One region of the Variovorax sp. KBS0712 genome, then DNA from elsewhere that is predicted to be linked to it. Evidence: riboswitches for the same ligand, from Rfam matches in the RefSeq annotation. Region 1 holds a riboswitch; the other holds the start of a gene.
What was found. A riboswitch is a leader RNA that binds a small molecule or an ion and turns the genes downstream of it on or off. The one in region 1 is predicted to bind glycine.
Positions count from the first base shown of each region.

Region 2: another riboswitch for glycine. It lies ahead of gcvT (glycine cleavage system aminomethyltransferase GcvT); the one in region 1 lies ahead of FFI97_RS27700 (D-amino acid dehydrogenase).

Region 1 covers NZ_VCCD02000003.1:617,934-627,738, reverse strand. The annotation lists gene FFI97_RS27705 (RtcB family protein) at 28-1,443, shown strand; gene FFI97_RS27700 (D-amino acid dehydrogenase) at 1,463-2,770, opposite strand; glycine riboswitch at 2,862-2,968, opposite strand; glycine riboswitch at 3,012-3,103, opposite strand; gene rfbB (dTDP-glucose 4,6-dehydratase) at 3,222-4,301, shown strand; gene rfbD (dTDP-4-dehydrorhamnose reductase) at 4,298-5,188, shown strand; gene rfbA (glucose-1-phosphate thymidylyltransferase RfbA) at 5,228-6,115, shown strand; gene rfbC (dTDP-4-dehydrorhamnose 3,5-epimerase) at 6,112-6,660, shown strand; gene FFI97_RS27675 (glycosyltransferase family 61 protein) at 6,843-8,471, shown strand; gene FFI97_RS27670 (sugar 3,4-ketoisomerase) at 8,491-8,931, shown strand; gene FFI97_RS27665 (DegT/DnrJ/EryC1/StrS family aminotransferase) at 8,933-9,805, shown strand, end outside.
Region 2 covers NZ_VCCD02000001.1:2,275,492-2,285,296, reverse strand. The annotation lists gene FFI97_RS10505 (DUF2855 family protein) at 1-469, shown strand, start outside; gene FFI97_RS10500 (DUF3014 domain-containing protein) at 612-1,523, shown strand; gene FFI97_RS10495 (hypothetical protein) at 1,632-1,880, shown strand; gene gcvP (aminomethyl-transferring glycine dehydrogenase) at 1,912-4,821, opposite strand; gene gcvH (glycine cleavage system protein GcvH) at 4,880-5,251, opposite strand; gene gcvT (glycine cleavage system aminomethyltransferase GcvT) at 5,323-6,495, opposite strand; glycine riboswitch at 6,543-6,647, opposite strand; glycine riboswitch at 6,664-6,750, opposite strand; gene FFI97_RS10475 (hypothetical protein) at 6,782-7,318, opposite strand; gene FFI97_RS10470 (hypothetical protein) at 7,415-7,888, opposite strand; partial or broken gene FFI97_RS10465 (MFS transporter) at 8,149-9,251, opposite strand; gene FFI97_RS10460 (AraC family transcriptional regulator) at 9,448-9,805, shown strand, end outside.

The sequences.
Region 1 (9,805 bases):
ACGGTTTCCCCGAATGGAATTGCAGCCATGGGCAGCCCTACCCACAGTCATTTTTCGAGACTCCAGCGCGCCTTTTCGCGCGCGAACATCGCCGTCGATTACCGCGACGGCATCTATCACCTGCGCAACGAAGCCGCGCAGGCGACCGTGCTTCTGCCGCAGAGCCTGCCGCTGGAAGAGAAAGCAGTGAACCAGCTGCTGGCCTTCGCCAGCGTGCGCTCGCCCGACGGCGCGCACGGTGTGTGCAAGGCCTGCGCGACGCCGGACTTTCATCCGGGCTCGGTTGCGCCGGTGGGCAGCGTGGTCGCGACCGATGGCGACTTCGTGATTCCCGCCGCAGTCGGCACCGACATCAACTGCGGCATGCGCCTGCTGACCACCGGCCTCACGCTGGACCAGGTGGCGCCGCACAAGACGCAGTTGCTCGCGCGGCTCACACGCAGCCTGCTCGACAACGGGCGCGACGTGCCGGTGCACACGGCGGCGTTTCGCGCGCTGTTCGACGAAGGGCCGGCCGCGTTCCTGGACGCCGTGCGCAACGACGGGCTCTGGGCGGCCTGCGACCGCGACCGGCTGCAGGCCGAGATCGGCGCGTGCATCGGCCTGGCGAGCTTCGGCGGGCAGTCGCGGCACGCACCGTCGGCCTACACCGGCGCGCGCCACGAGGTGTTCCGCGACCCGTGCCTCGGCACGCCGGGCAGCGGCAACCACTTCGTCGAGTTGCAGGTGGTCGACCAGGTGATGGACCGGCACGCGGCGTATCGCGCGGGGCTCAAGGCGGGCGAGGTCGTGGTGATGATCCACAGCGGCTCGCGCGACATCGGGTTCCATGTCGGCGGCCGCTGGATGGACCGCGCGCGGGCTGAATGGCCGCAGGGCCTGCGCCATCCGAAGAGCGGGCTGTACGGGCTGGCCGGGCCGCTGGCGCAGGAGTACCTCGAAGCCATGGGCGTGGCCGCGCGCTATGCGTGGGCCAACCGGGTCGTGCTGGCCGAGCTGGTGCGCAAGGACTTCGCCGAGCTGCTGGGCGCCACGGCGTCGACGCTGGTGGTCGACGTGCCGCACAACGTGGTGCTGCGCGAGCACGGCATGAACATCCATCGCAAGGGCGCGACGCCGGCGCATGCGGGCGACCTCGCGCTGATTCCCGGGTCGATGGGCGATCACTCGTACCTTGCGACCGGGCTGGGGCATGAGGACTGGCTGTGGTCGTGCAGCCACGGCGCCGGCCGGCGCATGCGTCGGCAGGAAGTGCGCGCGATGCGGCCCGCACCCGGCGACGCCGATGCCAGCTGGCAATGCGTGACGCTGCGCGAAGAGCGCCGCATCGAAGAGGCGCCGCAGGCCTACAAGCCGATCGGCGCGGTGATCGAGGCGCAGGAAAGCGCGGGGCTCATCCGCTGCGCCGTGCGGCTCAAGCCCTGGGTCACGTTCAAGGCATGACCCGAGGGCGCGTGTCGTGTCAGCCCAGTGCGGGTTGCACGGCGCGCGGCGCGGGCGCCGGCATGCCGGCGAACGCGAAATCGACCTCGGGCGCCAGCCCGCTCACGATGCGCGCGATCGACTTGCCCGAGCCGCAGGCGTGCGTCCAGCCGAGCGTGCCGTGGCCGGTGTTGAGGAACAGGTTCGGCAGCTTGGTCTTGCCGATCAGCGGCACGTTGCTCGGCGTGGCCGGGCGCAGGCCGGTCCAGAACTGCGCGCGCTCGGTGTCGCCGGCGCCGGGGAAGAGTTCTTCGACGCGCCGCACGATGGCTTCGCAGCGCACGCGGTTCAGGTCGCGGTCGTAGCCGTTGAGCTCGGCCGTGCCGGCGATGCGCAGGCGGTCGCCCGACTCCGACGTGTAGCGAGAGAACACCAGCTTGTATTCGTCGTCGGTCAGCGAGACCTGGTGCGCCTTCGATGCGTCCTTCACGGGCAGCGTCACCGAGTAGCCCTTGGCCGGGTAGATCGGCAGGCGGATGCCCAGCGGCGCGGCGTACAGCGGGCTCAACGAACCCATCGCAAGCACGAAGGCATCGCCGCGGATGCGCTGGAAGCGGCCTTCGTTGTCGGTCGCCTCGACGTGGTCGATGCTGCCGCCGGCTTCGCGCAGCGCGGTCACCGTGTGGCTCATGAGGAACTTCACGCCGGCCGCCTCGGCCAGCTTCACGAGTTCGCGCGCGAAGCGGTTGGCGTCGCCCGATTCGTCTTCGGCGGTGTAGGTGGCGCCGGCGAGTTGCGGACGGATGTGGGCGAGGGCGGGTTCGATCCTGATGGCCTCGTCGGCCGAGATGACCAGGCGTTCGCAGCCCAGGGCACGCATCTGCTCGGCGGGCGCGAGGGCGCCGTCGAATTCTTTTTGCGTCGTGTAGAAGTGCAGGATGCCTTGCGTGCGCTGGTCATAGTTCAGGCCGGTGTCTCGACGCAATTGCTGCAACATTTCCCGGCTGTATGTACCGAGACGAACGATCTGTTCGATGTTGTGGCGGGTGCGCGCGGGGGGGCACTCGCGCAAGAACTGCAGGCCCCAGAGCCACTGGCGCATGTCGGCGCGGATGCGAAAGAGCAGTGGCGCATCTTCCTTGCCGAGCCATTGCAGCACCTTCAGCGGCGCGCTCGGATTGGCCCAGGGTTCCGCATGGCTGACCGAGATCTGGCCGCCGTTGGCGAAGCTGGTTTCGGCGGCCGGGGTGGCCTGCCGGTCGATCACGGTCACCTCGTGGCCGAGTTGCTGGAGGTAGTAGGCCGAAGTCACGCCGAGCAGGCCGGCGCCAAGAACGATCACACGCATTGCAAGTACCTTTGAGTTTGCAGCGCTTGAACGGCGGGCGTGGAGTGCTATTGAAAAAATAGCGAGCAACCGGACGGCCGATGTCCAAGTTGCCGCTCCCCCTGTCCTCGGTACCTGAGAGATTCACCCTGCTGCACCCGCAGCGGGTTTGCTCCTTCGGTGCGCCACATGGCGTGGCGGCTCTCCAGACGGCTGTATCGATGAGTGCAGTACTGACCCCTTGCCGAAGTTCCTGGGCGTTGCCTGGAATGTCGTCGGGCCGACCTGAGCGTTTATGGGAGTTTGCGCCTTCGGTAGGGCCTCCGTGGAGGCCCGCTCTCCTGCAATTGTTGGCGATTGTAGGCGGGCCCCGCAAGCCGGCCAAGCCCTGTACATCGGCACTTCACACCGATGGGATAATTGAATGTTGATTTTTGGTAAAGCAAACTTTTTTCTACATGCAGGGGACTCCATGATCCTGGTTACCGGCGGCGCAGGCTTCATTGGCGCCAATTTCGTGCTCGACTGGATCGCGCAGGGCAACGAGCCCGTCGTGAACCTCGACAAGCTGACCTATGCGGGCAACCTCGAGACCCTCGCGTCGCTCAAGGGCAACGCGAACCACGTCTTCGTGCAGGGCGACATCGGCGACAGCGCGCTGCTCGATCGCCTGCTGGCCGAGCACAAACCCCGTGCCGTTGTGAACTTTGCCGCGGAATCGCATGTGGATCGCTCGATCCACGGCCCGGAAGACTTTGTGCAGACCAACGTGCTCGGCACCTTCCGCCTGCTCGAATCGGTGCGCGGTTACTGGAACGCCCTGCCGGCCGACCAGAAGGCGGCCTTCCGCTTCCTGCATGTGTCGACCGACGAGGTCTACGGCTCGCTCTCCAAGACCGACCCGGCCTTCACCGAAGAGAACAAGTACGAGCCCAACAGCCCGTACTCGGCCAGCAAGGCCGCCAGCGACCACCTCGTGCGCGCCTGGCACCACACCTACGGCCTGCCGGTGGTCACCACCAACTGCTCGAACAACTACGGCCCGTTCCACTTCCCCGAGAAGCTGATCCCGCTGATGATCGTCAACGCACTGGCCGGCAAGAACCTGCCCGTGTACGGCGACGGCATGCAGGTGCGCGACTGGCTCTACGTGAAGGACCACTGCAGCGCCATCCGCCGCGTGCTCGAGGCCGGCAAGCTCGGCGAGACCTACAACGTCGGCGGCTGGAACGAGAAGCCCAACATCGAGATCGTCAACACCGTGTGCGCGCTGCTCGACGAACTGAGCCCCCGCGCCGACGGAAAGCCGTACAAGGAACAGATCACCTACGTCACGGACCGCCCGGGCCACGACCGTCGCTACGCCATCGATGCACGCAAGCTCGAGCGCGAACTCGGCTGGAAGCCCGCCGAGACCTTCGACACCGGCATCCGCAAGACCGTCCAGTGGTACCTCGCGAACGGCGAGTGGGTGCGCAACGTGCAAAGCGGCGCGTACCGTGAATGGGTCGAGAAGCAGTACGACGCCACACCCGCAAAGGTTTCCGCATGAAGTTGCTGCTGCTCGGCAAAGGTGGACAGGTCGGCTGGGAGCTGCAGCGCAGCCTCGCACCGCTCGGCGAAGTGGTCGCACTGGACTTCGACAGCACCGACTTCCACGCCGACTTCAGCCGCCCCGAGCAGCTGGCCGCAACCGTGCTGGCGGTGCGCCCCGACGTCATCGTCAATGCCGCCGCGCACACCGCCGTCGACAAGGCCGAGAGCGAGCCCGACTTCGCGCGCAAGCTCAACGCCACCTCGCCCGGCGTGGTGGCCGAGGCGGCGCAGCAGATTGGTGCGCTGATGGTGCATTACTCCACCGACTATGTCTTCGACGGCAGCGGCACCCGCCCCTGGAAGGAAGATGACGCGACCGGTCCGCTCAGCGTGTACGGCCAGACCAAGCTCGAAGGCGAGCAGCTGGTGGTGCGGCATTGCGCGAAGCACCTGATCTTTCGCACCAGCTGGGTGTACGCCGCACGCGGCGGCAACTTCGCCAAGACCATGCTGCGCCTGGCCAAGGAGCGCGACAAGCTCACGGTCATCGACGACCAGTTCGGCGCTCCCACCGGTGCCGAGTTGCTGGCCGACATCACCGCGCACGCCATCCGCGCCACCTTGCAGGACCCGGCCAAGGCCGGCCTGTACCACGCCATCGCCGGCGGCGAGACCACGTGGCACGGCTACGCGCGCTTCGTGCTCGAGATGGCGCAGCAGGCCGGCGTCGAACTCAAGGCCGGCCCGCAGGCCGTGGAGGCCGTGCCCACCAGCGCCTTTCCGACGCCCGCGAAGCGGCCGCACAACTCGCGGCTCGACACCACCAAGCTGCAGACCACCTTCGGTCTGCGCCTGCCGCCATGGCAGGAAGGCGTGGCACGCATGCTGCGCGAGACGCTCTGACCGACTGATTTTTCCTGCCCCTCACAGAAGAAGACTCCCATGACGCAACGCAAAGGCATCATCCTTGCCGGTGGCTCCGGCACCCGCCTGCACCCGGCCACGCTCGCCATGAGCAAGCAACTGCTGCCGGTGTACGACAAGCCCATGATCTATTACCCGCTGAGCACCCTGATGCTCGGCGGCATGCGCGACATCCTGATCATCAGCACGCCGCAGGACACGCCGCGCTTCCAGCAGCTGCTGGGCGACGGCAGCCAGTGGGGCATCAACCTGCAGTACGCGGTGCAGCCGAGTCCCGATGGCCTGGCGCAGGCGTTCATCATCGGCGACAAGTTCGTGGGGAACTCGCCGAGTGCGCTGGTGTTGGGGGACAACATCTTCTATGGGCATGACTTTGCCCATCTGCTGGGCGGCGCCGACGCGCAGGACGCGGGAGCCACTGTTTTCGCGTACCACGTGCATGACCCGGAGCGGTATGGCGTGGTCGCATTCGATGCACAAGGCAAGGCCAGCAGCATCGAGGAAAAGCCGCTCAAGCCCAAGAGCAACTACGCCGTGACGGGCCTGTACTTCTACGACAACCAGGTCATCGACATCGCCAAGGCCGTGAAGCCGAGTGCGCGAGGCGAGCTTGAGATCACGGCCGTCAATCAGGCGTACCTCGATCTTGGCCGGCTCAACGTGCAGATCATGCAGCGCGGCTACGCCTGGCTCGATACCGGCACGCATGAAAGCCTGCTGGAGGCCGGGCAGTTCATCGCGACGCTGGAGCATCGGCAGGGGCTCAAGATCGCGTGCCCCGAAGAGATCGCGTGGCGCCATGGGTTCATCGACAACGAACAACTGGCCAAGCTTGCAGCACCGTTGCAGAAGAATGGCTACGGCAAGTACCTCAGCCATTTGCTGGCCGAAGGTGTGCGCTCATGAAGGTCACGCAGACGGCCATCGCCGACGTGTTGCTGATCGAACCCAAGGTGTTCGGCGACGCACGCGGGTTTTTCTTCGAGAGCTTCAATCAGAAGGCTTTCGACGAAGCCGTCGGCCAGCGCGTCGACTTCGTTCAGGACAACCACTCGCGCTCCACCAAGGGGGTCTTGCGAGGCCTCCATTACCAGGTGCAGCAACCACAGGGAAAACTGGTGCGCGTGGTTCGAGGGGCGGTGTTCGACGTGGCGGTGGACATCCGTCGGTCGTCGCCGACCTTCGGGCAATGGGTGGGCAGTGAACTGTCGGAAGATAACCATCGGCAGTTGTGGGTTCCGCCGGGTCTCGCGCACGGCTTCCTGGTGCTCAGCGAGTCGGCTGATTTTCTGTACAAGACGACGGACTACTACGCACCGGCGCACGAGCGCTGCATTGCGTGGAACGACCCCACGTTGGCGATCGAGTGGCCTGACACGGGCATCGCGCCGAAGCTGTCCGCCAAGGACGCGGCAGCGCCGCCCTTCCTGAGCGCCGAAATTCCCGGCTGAACACAGGTCGACCAGCAGCCGGTTTGCGGCGTTTTCTTCAGAGCCCTTCCCACGCGGGCCATCTCAAAAATATTCCAATTCCAGATGAGACAACTTGCTGACTTCAACGGGCTGGTCGCGTACGGGTGCCTGTGCAAGGGGATCGCCATCGGTCGTCCGGACGACATCAGGGCCGCACAGCCGTGAAAAGTTCGCCTGCCATCAAGGAAAAGAAAGAGAGCTTGCTGGACGCCGCAAAAGGGGCGCTTCGCAAGCGGCTGCCGCGCAAGACGCCGCAGCTGGTGGAGCTTTTCGACGCAGCCTGGTACCTCAAGGGGCTGCCGGACCGTGCACTGATCGCCAACCCGTGGGAGCACTATCTGGGAGGGGGATTCCTGAGGGGAAATCCCAATCCCATGTTCGATACCACCTGGTATCTCGATCGCCACCCCGAATTGCGTGCGGCGGAAAAGAACCCGCTGGCCCACTATCTTGAAATTGGAGAGCGTGCAGGGGATGCGCCCAGCGCGAGGTTCGACCCGCAGTGGTATCTGGATGAATACCCCGATGTCGCCGCCACGCAATTGAGCCCGTTGCTGCATTATTTGAAATTCGGTGCGGCCGAGGGGCGTTTGCCGGCACGGCTGGCGCATTTCGATTCTGTTCCTGCCTTGTCCGAATTCATGGGAGCGTTGGCGCCGTCCTATGCGGCGCGGCCTTGTTCCGTCGATCTGCCGGTTGACTCGGTTTTTTCAGTGGCGTCTCAGGCTGGCGGCGCGGGACGGATTGTTCATCGCATTGCACCCGGGTTTTGCGAGGGTCTTGATGGCCCCCCGGATTATCCGAAGGTCGGATTTGTCGCCGAAATCAACGACGCGACGACCATTGCGGGAACCCGCTATCTGATCGGGCCGACGAATTCTTTGCTGCATGACGAAAATGCGCATTTCCTGTGCAGAGAAGACGCCGCCATCAAATATGGAAAGGCGAAGCGCGCAGCGGCACCTGGACATCTGCATATCGAGGTGAGCGCTCGGCAGGCTGCCTGGATAGAGCGCGGGTTTCACATCATGCATGAGTATGAAAATAATTACTTTCATTTCATTGCGGAAACGCTTCCAAGAATGCTGCTGGCGGAAGAGGCTGATGTGCCTTTGAATGTGCCTTTTCTTTGTACAGAAGGCCTTCACCCCAACATCGCGAAGCTGCTTGAGTTGGCCAATCTTGAGCAACGTCCGGTCATCCTGCTGGAGTCGGGGACTTTGTATCGCGTGAAGCAGATGTACTATCCCTCTGACATGACTTCGGTTGTGGATGCCTACCATGGCGGTGAGATGGCTCGCCAGACGGGACTCGATGTCAATCGAATTCGTGCGGGCGTGGAAAGATGTCAACGCGCTTTTGCGACGAAAGATTTTTCGCGAGGGCGAAAGATTTTTGCAGCACGCAATGGCAGCTATCGAAAGCTATTGAATCAGCGAGAAATAGAAGCCCGCGTCGAGAAACTCGGATTCGAGGTGATGCACGCCGATGAATTGGATCTCGAGGCGCAAATCCGAGCCTTCCAGGACGCTGAAGTGATTGTGGGGCCGACGGGGGCGCAGATGACCAACATGGTCTGGTGCAAGCCTGGAGCGAAAGTGGTCGTTCTGGCTTCCGATCATCCCAGCCATCAGCTCTATTTTTGGGAGCTCCTGGGGCGGGTTTCTGGCGCCAAGGTAAAAATTGTGCAGGGGCCGCGCGCACACGTGCGAGATGACATTTACAGCGTACACGATGACTACCATGTCGATGAAGATGCAGTGATTTCTGCAATTTCCGACGAGGAATAAAAGAGCAAAGGGACTGCCGATGAAAGAAACCAAAACTCCTGAATTTTCGCTGGACAATGCTGTAGAAATACTCGACCTGGAGCGGTTGACCGATCCACGGGGAAATTTGACGTTCGTCGAAGGAGGACGTCACATTCCTTTTGATGTTCAGCGGGTTTACTATTTGTACGACGTTCCCGCGGGCGAAGCCCGGGGCGGACATGCACATCATCAATTGCAGCAATTGATCATTGCTGTTGCGGGTAGTTTTGATGTCGTTCTCGACAATGGGTACGAAAGAAGAACAGTTACCTGCAACAGGCCATTCCAAGGGATTTTCATGAAGTCCCTGGTATGGCGAGAGTTGAACAATTTTTCTTCTGGTGCCGTCTGTCTGGTTCTTGCCTCGATGAGGTACGAAGAATCCGACTACATCAGAAACTACGAAGAATTCATTTCAGTGGCACGAAAAGGTAAATAACATGACCCCATTTTTTGATATTCATGCTGGCCATGCCGAGTTGGCAGACGATTTTCAGCAGGCCTTTTCGAGGGTCATGAACAGTGGCCACGTCATCATGGGCCCTGAAGTCGCGGCCTTCGAGAAGGAGTTTGCGGCCTACTGCGGCGTCAAGCACTGTATCGGCGTGGGCAACGGACTCGATGCGCTGGCGCTGACCCTGCGTGCGCAGGGCATCAAAGCGGGTGACGAGGTCCTCGTTCCTTCGCAGACATTCATCGCCTCGTGGCTGGGGGTTTCGATGGTCGGTGCCACGCCGATTCCGGTCGAAATCGATCCGGCGACCTACCTGATGGACCCGGCCCGGATCAAGGAAAAGCTGACGAGCAGGACCAAGGCCATCATGCCGGTGCACCTGTATGGCCTGCCCGCTGCAATGGATGCCATCAACGCGATTGCGCGACCGCTCGGACTTTTTGTCCTGGAGGATGCGGCCCAGGCGCACGGTTCGACCCACAACGGCAAGCGGGCGGGCTCGCTCGGCGATGCAGCGGCGTTCAGTTTCTACCCGACGAAGAATCTCGGCGCGATGGGCGATGCAGGCGCCGTGGTGACCGACAACGATGAACTGGCGGCCAACCTGCGCATGCTGCGCAACTACGGCTCCAGCCAGAAGTACGTGCACGAGGTTGCGGGCGTGAACTCTCGCCTGGACGAGTTGCAGGCTGCACTGCTGCGCGCGAAGCTGGGCCGCCTCGACGCATGGAACGACCAGCGCCGTGCGCTGGCCGCGAGGTATTCGCAAGGGCTGGAAAGTGTGGGCGACCTTCGCACGCCGTTCGTGCCTGCGGACAGCACGCACGTGTTCCACCTGTACGTGATCAGTACGGGACGC
Region 2 (9,805 bases), on a different contig from region 1:
CTTCGTCGAGGCGCTGGGCTGCTACGACCGCACGGTGGCCTACGGCGAGATCGCCACGCTCGCGGCCGACGTGCCCACGCTGTACGTCGACTTCGCGGGCCACGACGACCTGCGCGCCACCGTGCACCACCACTTCGGCGAATCGCTGGTGTACGACTGCTATGCGGGCTCGGCGCAGAAGACCGAATTCCTGGGCGACGCCAGCGCGCTGCCCGGCCCCACGCCGAAGCTCTACTTCGCGCCCGTGCAGATCCGCAAGCGCAATGCCGACTGGGGCCCGCGGGAGGTCAACCGCCGCTTCAACGATGCGCAGGGCCGCTTCATCGCCGAGCTGAGCCGCCCGGGCAACCGCTGGATGACGCTGGCGCAGGGGCGCGGCTTCGCGCATGCGCAGGCCGTGATCGCCGACCTGCACGCGGGTCGCGTCGACCCGCGCGAGGCGCACGTGGTGCGCATCGGCGGCGCGTGACGGGCTGAGCGACTGAACTTCGGCGCGGGTGGGGCGTCACAGGGGGTTACGAGAACGTGGCGATCGTGCGGGCCGTGCAGGCCATCCTGGTGCACCATTGCCTTTCGTCTCCCCACTGCCATCCCGCAAAAGGAAACCGCCCATGTCCGACGCCGACTCCCCCCGCGACACCCCCGAATTCCGACCCCGCAAGGAAGCGCCGATGGGCACCATCGTCGGCCTGGCGCTGGTCGTGTTGGTGGCGGCGTATTTCGGCTGGCGCTGGTACCAGCAGCAGCAACTGGCGCCGCTGCCGACCGCGCCGGTGGCCGTCGCCCCGACCGACGCGCCCCCCGAGCCGCCCAAGGTTGAAGAGCCGAAGGGCCCGCAGAACCCGGTCGAGGCGCTGGCCCCGCCCGATGCCGCGCTGCCCGCGCTGGCCAGTTCCGATGCGCGTGTGATGAAGGCGCTCACCGAGCTGCTGGGCGGCAAGGCCGTGGCGGCCTACCTGCAGTCCGACGGCGTCGTGCGGCGCTTCGTGGCCACCGTCGACAACCTGCCGCGCGAGCAGGCACCCGCCAGCAAGTGGCCCGTACAGCCCGCGCCGCAGCGCTTCATCACCGAGGGGCCGCAGCAGGGCGGCGTGCAGACCATCGCGGCGAACAACGCCGCGCGCTACAACGGCATCGTGATGCTGGCCGGGGCTGTCGATCCGGCCAAGGCGGCGGCGGTGTATGCGCGGCTGTACCCGCTGTTCCAGCAGGCGTACGAAGAGCTGGGCTATCCGGGGCGCTACTTCAACGACCGCTTCATTGCCGTGATCGACCACCTGCTGCAGGCGCCCGAGCCCACGGGGCCGGTGCAGGTGAAGCTGGTCGAGGTGAAGGGCGACATCCCCTCGCAGCGGCCCTGGGTGCGCTACGAATACGCCGACCCGAAGCTCGAATCGCTCTCGGCCGGCCAGAAGATCCTGGTGCGCATGGGGCCCGAGAACGAGCGCAAGATGAAGGCCAGCCTGCGCGGGCTGCGCGCGCAGATCGCCACCGGCGAGATCGCGAAGAAGAAGCAGCCCTGAGGCGCGATGCACTGACAGCGCCCCGCCTGCACGCCCTGTAGGCGCGGGCCGATTGCATGCGGCGCGAAGGGTCGAGATGATTTGCGCCTACGACTTCGAGGGCAAGCCATGAACCTGATGAGCGTCGATCTTTACCAGAGCACCACCGACCCCGGGAAATTCCTGGCGCTTCCCGCCGGCACCGACCCGACCGAACTCATGGGCCCGATGACCTTCGACCGGGACTACGCGCACATCAAGCGCTACCAGGCGGCCTTCGCGTTCGATCCGTCCGAAACCTACGCGGGCGTGAACGCCGCGAAGATCGCCGCGGACCTGCTCACCGTGAAGTGGGCCATGTACCGGCGCGAAGGCTGAACGGCGGGCGGCCTGCGCCGCCGCGCCTTCGTCAGGCCTCTTCGGTTTCCTGGTACTCGCCCACCGGCACGCAACTGCAGAACAGGTTGCGGTCGCCGTAGACGTTGTCGACGCGCCCGATCGGCGGCCAGTACTTGGCCTGCTTGAGTTCGGCCAGCGGGAACGCGCCGAGTTCGCGCGAGTACGGGTGGCTCCACTCCGTGCCCAGCAGGCTGGCGGCGGTGTGCGGCGCGTGCTTGAGCGGGTTGTCGTCCTTCGACCAGACGCCTTCTTCGACGCGGCGGATCTCGCCGCGGATGGCGATCATCGCGTCGACGAAGCGGTCGAGCTCGGCCAGCGGTTCGCTTTCGGTGGGCTCCACCATCAGCGTGCCGGGCACGGGGAAGCTCAGCGTGGGCGCATGGAAACCGTAGTCGATGAGGCGCTTGGCCACGTCTTCGGCGGTGACGCCGCTGGTGTCCTTGAGCGGACGCAGGTCGAGGATGCACTCGTGCGCGACGTGGCCGTTGGGGCTCGCGTACAGCGTGGGGTAGTGGTCCTTCAGGCGGGCGCTGATGTAGTTGGCGCTGAGGATGGCCGTTTCGGTGGCGGCCTGCAGGCCCTTGGCGCCCATCATGCGGCAGTACATCCAGCTGATCGGCAGCACGGCCGCATTGCCCAGCGGCGCGGCCGACACGGCGCCCACGCCATTCGAGGGCACGCCGGCCGTGGCGTGGCCCGGCAGGTAGGGCACGAGGTCTTCGACCACGCAGACCGGGCCGACGCCCGGGCCGCCGCCGCCGTGCGGAATGCAGAAGGTCTTGTGCAGGTTCAGGTGGCTCACGTCGCCGCCGAACTCGCCCGGTGCGGCCACGCCGACCAGCGCGTTCATGTTGGCGCCGTCGACGTACACGCGGCCGCCGTGCTCATGCACGAGCTCGCACAGCTCCTTCACGCGGGTTTCGAACACGCCGTGCGTGCTGGGGTAGGTGATCATCACGGCGGCCAGGTGGGCGCTGTGCTTCTCGCAGGCGCGCTTGAGGTCGTCCATGTCGACGTTGCCTTGCGCGTCGCAGGCCGTCACCACCACCTGCAGGCCCACCATCTGGGCGCTGGCCGGGTTGGTGCCGTGCGCCGACGAGGGAATCAGGCAGATGTTGCGGTGGCCCTGGCCCTTGGCTTCATGGAAGGACTTGATGGCCAGCAGGCCCGCGTACTCGCCCTGCGAGCCCGCGTTGGGCTGCAGGCTGATGCCCGCGTAGCCGGTGGCCTCGCACAGCCAAGCGCGCAGCTGCGCGTCGAGCTGGGCGTAGCCCTGCAGCTGGTCGGCGGGCGCGAAGGGGTGGATGTTGGCGAACTCGGGCCAGGTGATGGGGATCATCTCGCTGGTTGCGTTGAGCTTCATGGTGCAGCTGCCCAGCGGGATCATGCTGCGGTCGAGCGCGAGGTCCTTGTCCGACAGGCTGCGGATGTAGCGCAGCATCGCCGTTTCGCTCTTGTGGGTGTTGAACACCGGGTGCGTGAGGAAGGCGCTGGTGCGGCGCAGGTCCTCTGGAATCAGCGGCGTGGTGTTGGCGGCCAGCTCGTCGAAGCGCGGCATCGCGGTGCCGGCCGGCACGAACAGGGCCCACAGGGTTTCGATGTCGGCGCGCGTCGTGGTTTCGTCCAGCGAGATGCCCAGGTGCTGCTGCAGGCGCTGGCGCAGGTTGACGCCGCCGGCCTGCGCGCGTTCGATGATCGCGGCCGTGTCGTCGCCGGTGCGGATCGTCAGCGAGTCGAAGGCGGTTGTGTTCACCGGCTCGCGGCCCATCTGCGACAGGCCCTTGGCGAGGATGGCGGTGAGCACGGCCACGCGCTGTGCGATGCGCGTGAGGCCGTCGGGGCCGTGGTACACGGCGTACATGCTGGCGACCACGGCCGGCAGCACCTGCGCGGTGCAGATGTTCGAGGTGGCCTTCTCGCGGCGGATGTGCTGCTCGCGCGTCTGCAGCGCGAGGCGGTAGGCGGGCTGGCCGTGCGTGTCGACGCTCACGCCGACAAGGCGGCCGGGCAGCGAGCGCTTGAACGAATCGCGGCAGGCCAGGTAGGCGGCGTGCGGGCCGCCGTTGCACAGCGGCATGCCGAAGCGCTGCGTGGTGCCGCAGACGATGTCGGCATCGAACTCGCCGGGAGCGACCAGCAGCGTCAGCGCCAGCAGGTCGGCCGCGACGATGAAGGCGGCGTCGCACTGGTGCGCGTGGCCCGCGAGCGGGCGCAGGTCGTGCACGTGGCCGGTGGTGGCCGGGTACTGCGCGAGCACGCCGAAGAATTCGCCGCTCACCATCAGGTGCGGCAGCGTTTCCGACACGGTGCTCACCTTGACCTCGATGCCCAGCGGCGCGGCGCGGGTCTTGATGACCTCGATGGTCTGCGGGTGGCAGTCGCCAGAGACCAGGAACACGTTGCTCTTGCTCTTCACGCTGCGCTTGGCGAGCGTCATCGCCTCGGCGGCGGCCGTGGCCTCGTCGAGCATCGAGGCGTTGGCGATGGCCATGCCCGTGAGGTCGCACACCATCGTCTGGAAGTTGAGCAGGGCTTCCATGCGGCCCTGCGAAATCTCGGCCTGGTAGGGCGTGTAGGCGGTGTACCAGGCGGGGTTCTCCAGGATGTTGCGCAGGATCACGCCCGGCGTGTGCGTGCCGTAGTAGCCCTGGCCGATGAAGCTCTTGAACACCTTGTTCTTCGACGCCAGCGCCTTCAGCTCGGCCAGCGCGTCGGCCTCCGTGACCGGCGCGGGCAGGCGCATCGGCCGGGCACGGCGGATGGCCGCCGGCACGATGCCGTCGATGAGCTCCGCGCGCGTTTCCGAGCCGATCACCGGCAGCATGCGCGCCTCGTCCGCCGCATCGATGCCGATGTGGCGGGCGAGGAATTCTTCGGCGTTCTCTAGTTCTTGCAAAGAGGGAAGGGCGGGAATCGGCATGGCGGTGAAGGCTCGGGGGAGAAGGAACGAAGGTGCGAGGAAGCTGCTGTTCAGCGGATCAGGATTCGGCGGCGAACTTGTCGTAGCTGGCGGCGTCGAGCAGGGCGTCGAGCTGCGCGGGTTCGCTCAGCTTGACCTTGAAGAACCAGCCGGCGGCCAGCGGGTCGCTGTTGGCCAGCGACGGGTCGGCGCGCAGCGCTTCGTTGACTTCGGTGATCTCGCCCGACACGGGCATGAACACATCGGCGGCGGCCTTCACCGACTCGACCACACCGGCGACCTCGCCCTGCGCGAAGGTCTTGCCCACTTCAGGCAGGTCGACGAACACCACGTCGCCCAGCGCGTCCTGCGCATGCACGGTGATGCCAACGGTGGCGGCGCCGCCTTCGGCCGCCACCCATTCGTGGTCCTTGGTGTATTTGATGCTCATGAAAAAACTCCTCGTGGAAAAAATGGAATCGGGGTGCAGAGCCTAGCCGGGTCTGCGGGGTTCAGTGTCGGTCAGCCGCGGTAGTAGCGCGTCGGCACGAAAGGCAGGGTCGAGACCTCCATCGGCACCGGCTTGCCGCGCACGATGGCCTGCACGCGCGTGCCGGGCTCGGCGAAGGCGGCGGCCACGTAGCCCATGGCCACGCAGCGGTCGGCCGTGGGGCCGAGCAGGCCGCTGGTGACGGTGCCGATGTCGTGGCCTTCGAGCGACTGCAGCAGCGTGCCGTCGCGCACCGGAATGCGTTCGAGTGCCACGAGGCCGACGCGCTTGCGCGTGAGTGTCTTGTGGTCGGTGTGGCCGGCCGCGCCCGAGGCGACGGCAGCCAATTGGGCCAGCACCTTGGCCGCGCCCGGGAAACCGCCTTCGCGCGCACCGCCGGCGCGGCGCACCTTCTGGATCGCCCAGTTGAGCGAGGCTTCGACCGGGGTGGTGGTGGTGTCGATGTCGTTGCCGTACAGGCACAGGCCGGCTTCGAGCCGCAGCGAGTTGCGCGCGCCCAGGCCGACGGGCTTCACCTCGGGCTGTGCGAGCAGCAGGCGGGCGAGGGCGTCGGCGTCTTTTGCGGCCACCGAGATCTCGAAGCCGTCTTCGCCGGTGTAGCCGCTGCGGGTGACGAAGGCGGCGATGCCGCCGATCTGCACCGCGCCGCCGGTCATGAACACGAAGCGCTCGATACCGGGCGACAGGCGCGCCAGCGTGGCCGCGGCCTGCGGGCCTTGCAGTGCCAGCAGCGCGTGGTCGGGCAGGGGCTGCACCTGGCAGCGCGCGCCGATCTTGTCCTGGATGTGGGCGATGTCGGCCACCTTGCAGGCGCCATTCACGATCACGAAGATCGAACCGTGGCCTTCGTTGAAGAACATCAGGTCGTCGAGGATGCCGCCCTCGTCGTTCAGCAGCAGGCCGTAGCGCTGCTTGCCGGCGGGCAGGTCGATCACGTCGACGGGCATCAGGGTTTCGAACGCGGCGGCGGCGTCGGGGCCGACCAGGCGCAACTGGCCCATGTGCGAGATGTCGAACAGGCCGGCCGCGTCGCGCGTGTGCTTGTGCTCGGCCATGAGGCCGGCGGGGTACTGGACCGGCATCGAATAGCCCGCAAAGGGCACCATGCGGGCGCCCAACTCGACGTGGAGGTCGTACAGCGGGGTCTTGAGAAGTTGGGCGTCAGAAGCGGTAGAAGCGGCCACGGGGCACTCCAAAGGGGCAGTCGAAATCCATGGCTGCAACGCCACGGGCCACCCCTGCTGTCCGCTTTACCTGAGAGATTCGCCCCACGATCGGGGTTTGCTCCTTCGGTGGGCCGCATGCAATGCCACGGCCTCTCTCCAGCAAGGAAACGCCGGTGGTTGCCGGCGTCTTGTCAGTCCTTTTGCCTGAGCGTTCGGGGAACCCCTGCGCCTTCGGCGGCCCCGTCGCGCGGGGCTCTCTCCTGACCCGGCGAGTGTAGTGGATCGCGGGGCCGGGGCTGGCGGCTCAGTGCACGGTTTCGGCCGGCGGCAGCAGCTTGTCGATGCGCTCGCGCAGCGAGTCGGCGCGCTCGGGGCCGGCGGCCTTCTCGATCTCTGAGAGCATCAGCGCGGCGATGGTCAGCATGGCTTCGCGGTCGCGGGCCTCGCGCAGGGCGTCGCGCATCTGGTTGGCGAAGCGCGGGTCGCGGCGCACGAACATGCGCTCGCAGATGTCGAACAGGAACATGCGCGTGGTGGCCAGCGAGCGCTTGCCGTCGAAGCTGTCGGCCGAGGTGGCGACCTGGATCGGCTCGGCGGCGGGGACGGGCGTGGGGGCCGGTGCAGGAGGCGGCGCGACCGGGCGCGCGACCTGCAGGTAGCCGCGCTGCATCAGCCCCTGGATCGCCTGCTCGGCCTCGACGCGGCTGGGGAACAGCGGGCTGAAGTCGGTCAGAGAGCGCCGGCCGTCGGCCATGAGCAGCAGGGCGCGCTCACGCTGGCTGAGCGTGCGCTGCCCGGCCTGGAGTTCGTCGCGTGCCTTCTCGGTCTTGGTGGGGAACATGGCGGCCACAGCTTTCGGAGGTCGAAGGCTGCAGCATCGTTGCAAGTGGTGACATCTTCGTGAACCATTTGCCTTACAGGGAAAAGGCGGTGCGCGTCAGTTGCCCGCGCTCTCCTTGCGGATCAGCCAGCGCGGGCCCACGCGCTGCAGCTCGAGCGTCTTGCGGTCGGTCTCGGTGAGCGCGTCGGCGCTGTAGACCTGCCGGAACTGCGCGCTGGCCGACGTGCCCTGGACGCTGATCACCAGCCCCTCGATGCCCACGCTGATGCGCGACTTGCCCGTGATGCGGGCGCGCCGGTCGGCCTCCCAGCGCTCGCGGGTCTGGCCGCGCGCGGGGGTGAAGTCGCTCGCGTAGGCTGCGAGGTAGCGCTCGACGTCGCGCGCGGACCAGGCGGCGGCCCAGGCGCGCACGGCGGTTTCCACTTCGGCGAGGTGGGTGACGGGATTGGCGGGGGCGGCTGCTGGCGCAACGGCTGCAACGGGCGCGGCGGCCGGCGTGGCCGCGATACCGGCGGTGGCCAGCAAGCCGGCAGCGACAAGGCTGCTGCCCTGGGCGACGATTCGGTGCATGGCGTCCTTCTCTTTCCTTCTTCTTGTCTGTCAGGCTCGACGTCGAAGCTTGCGTCGATTCTGGCAGTGAAAGAGCAGGCGTGCGGCGTGGAATCGCCCACGGATTTCGGTGGTTCGTGGTTCAGGGCGCGTGCACAGGACACCGGGTGCTTCCCTCCGCGAATGTCCCCCGCCTTCGGCTCCTCCTTGATTTCGCTGCGGGAAGCACCCAGTGCCCTGTGCACGGTGGGCGCTGCCGTTGCGCGGGAACGGAACTCAACTCAGGCCGCCGCAGCCTCGCCCGCCATCACCTGCACCGTGCGGTTGCGCAGCCGCAAGGCCAGCACGGTCGCGACGCACAGCACGCACAACACCACCGTGAGCGTCACGCCGAGCCCGCGTGCATCCGACAGCAGGCCGAACAGCGGCGACACCAGCCCGCCGACCGAGAGCGCGAGACCGAGCGTGATGCCGCTGGCGGTGGCCGGGTTGCGCGGCAGGTAGTCCTGCGCGAGCGTCACCTGCGCAGCGAAGGGCAGGAACATGCTCATGCCGAGCAGCGCGGTGCAGGCCAGCGCCGCGCCGGGCGTGGAGGCGAGCACGAGGCCCGCCATGGCCGGCAGCGCGAGCAGGTAGCCGCAGCGGATCGTGCCCATGCGCCCGGTACGGTCGCCGAGCCAGCCGCCGGCCAGCGTGCCCACGGCCCCCGCGGCGGTGAAGGCGGTGAGCGCCGCGGCGCCTTGGAAGGTGGTGCCGTGCAGGTCGCGCGTGATGCGCAGCGAGAGCATCGACAGCACCGTGACGTAGGGGATCGACCAGCCCACGATGGTCGCCACCAGCAGGCTGAAGGCGCGCCAGTCGTTGTGCGGCTTCAGCACCTGGGCGCGGGCCTGCGCGGCGCGCGCCGCCGTGGCCGCATGGTGGGCCGCCGCGCTGCGCCGCGCGTTCGCCGCGACCCACACCACGCCCATCGCCAGCGCGGGAATGCCCAGCAGATAGCTGCGCGACAGGCTGCCGCCGCCGACCACCGTGGCCGCCAGCACGGGCGCGAACGAGGCGCCGATGGTGCCGCCCACCGAGAACACGCTCATCGCCTTCTGCGAGGCGCCGCCGCCGCGCGCGCGGCCACGGTGGCGGGCGGGTGGTAGGCCGCGATGCCCAGCCCGCACAGCGCGACCGCGATCCAGGTCAGCAGGTAGCTCTGGCTCAGGCCCGCCAGCACCACGCCCAGCGCCGCCACCAGGAAGCCCACGGGCACCAGCCAGGCGCGCGGGTGGCGGTCGGCGTACAGGCCGAACAGCGGCTGCACCACGCTCGACAGCCCGGTGGCCGCCAGCATCAGGCCGCTCACGGCCGTGTAGCTGTAGCCGCGCTCCAGCACCATGAAGGGCAGCAGCGCGGGCACGAGGCCCTGGTAGAGGTCGTTGACGGCATGGGTGCCGGTGAGCAGCCCGAGTCGGCGCGTGTTCATGCGATGGCTTCTTTCCTGGATGTCCGGTTGGAGAAAAAGAGGGAGAAGAGCCATCGTAGGAAGCCATGGGAAGATGTTCTCGCTACGAATGTGCAAACATCGTCGCGAAATGGACAAACTGAATCTGCGCCCCGACGAGGGCGAATCGACTCCGCGCGCGGTCGCCGTGCTGGCCACCGATCCGGCGGGCGACGCCTTCATTCCGCCGCATGCGCACCGGCGCGGGCAGCTCATTCATGCGATTTCGGGCGTGATGATGGTCGGCGCCGCGGCCGGCAGCTGGGTGGTGCCGCCGGGGCGCGGCGTCTGGGTGCCGCCGGGCATGACGCACCAGATCCGCATGGCGGGCGAGGTGAAGATGCGCACGGTCTTCGTCGAGCCCGGCACGCGGGCCGACCTGGGGGCCGACTGCCGCGTGATCCACGTGGGGGCGCTGTTGCGCGAGCTGATCGTGGCGGCCGTGTCGC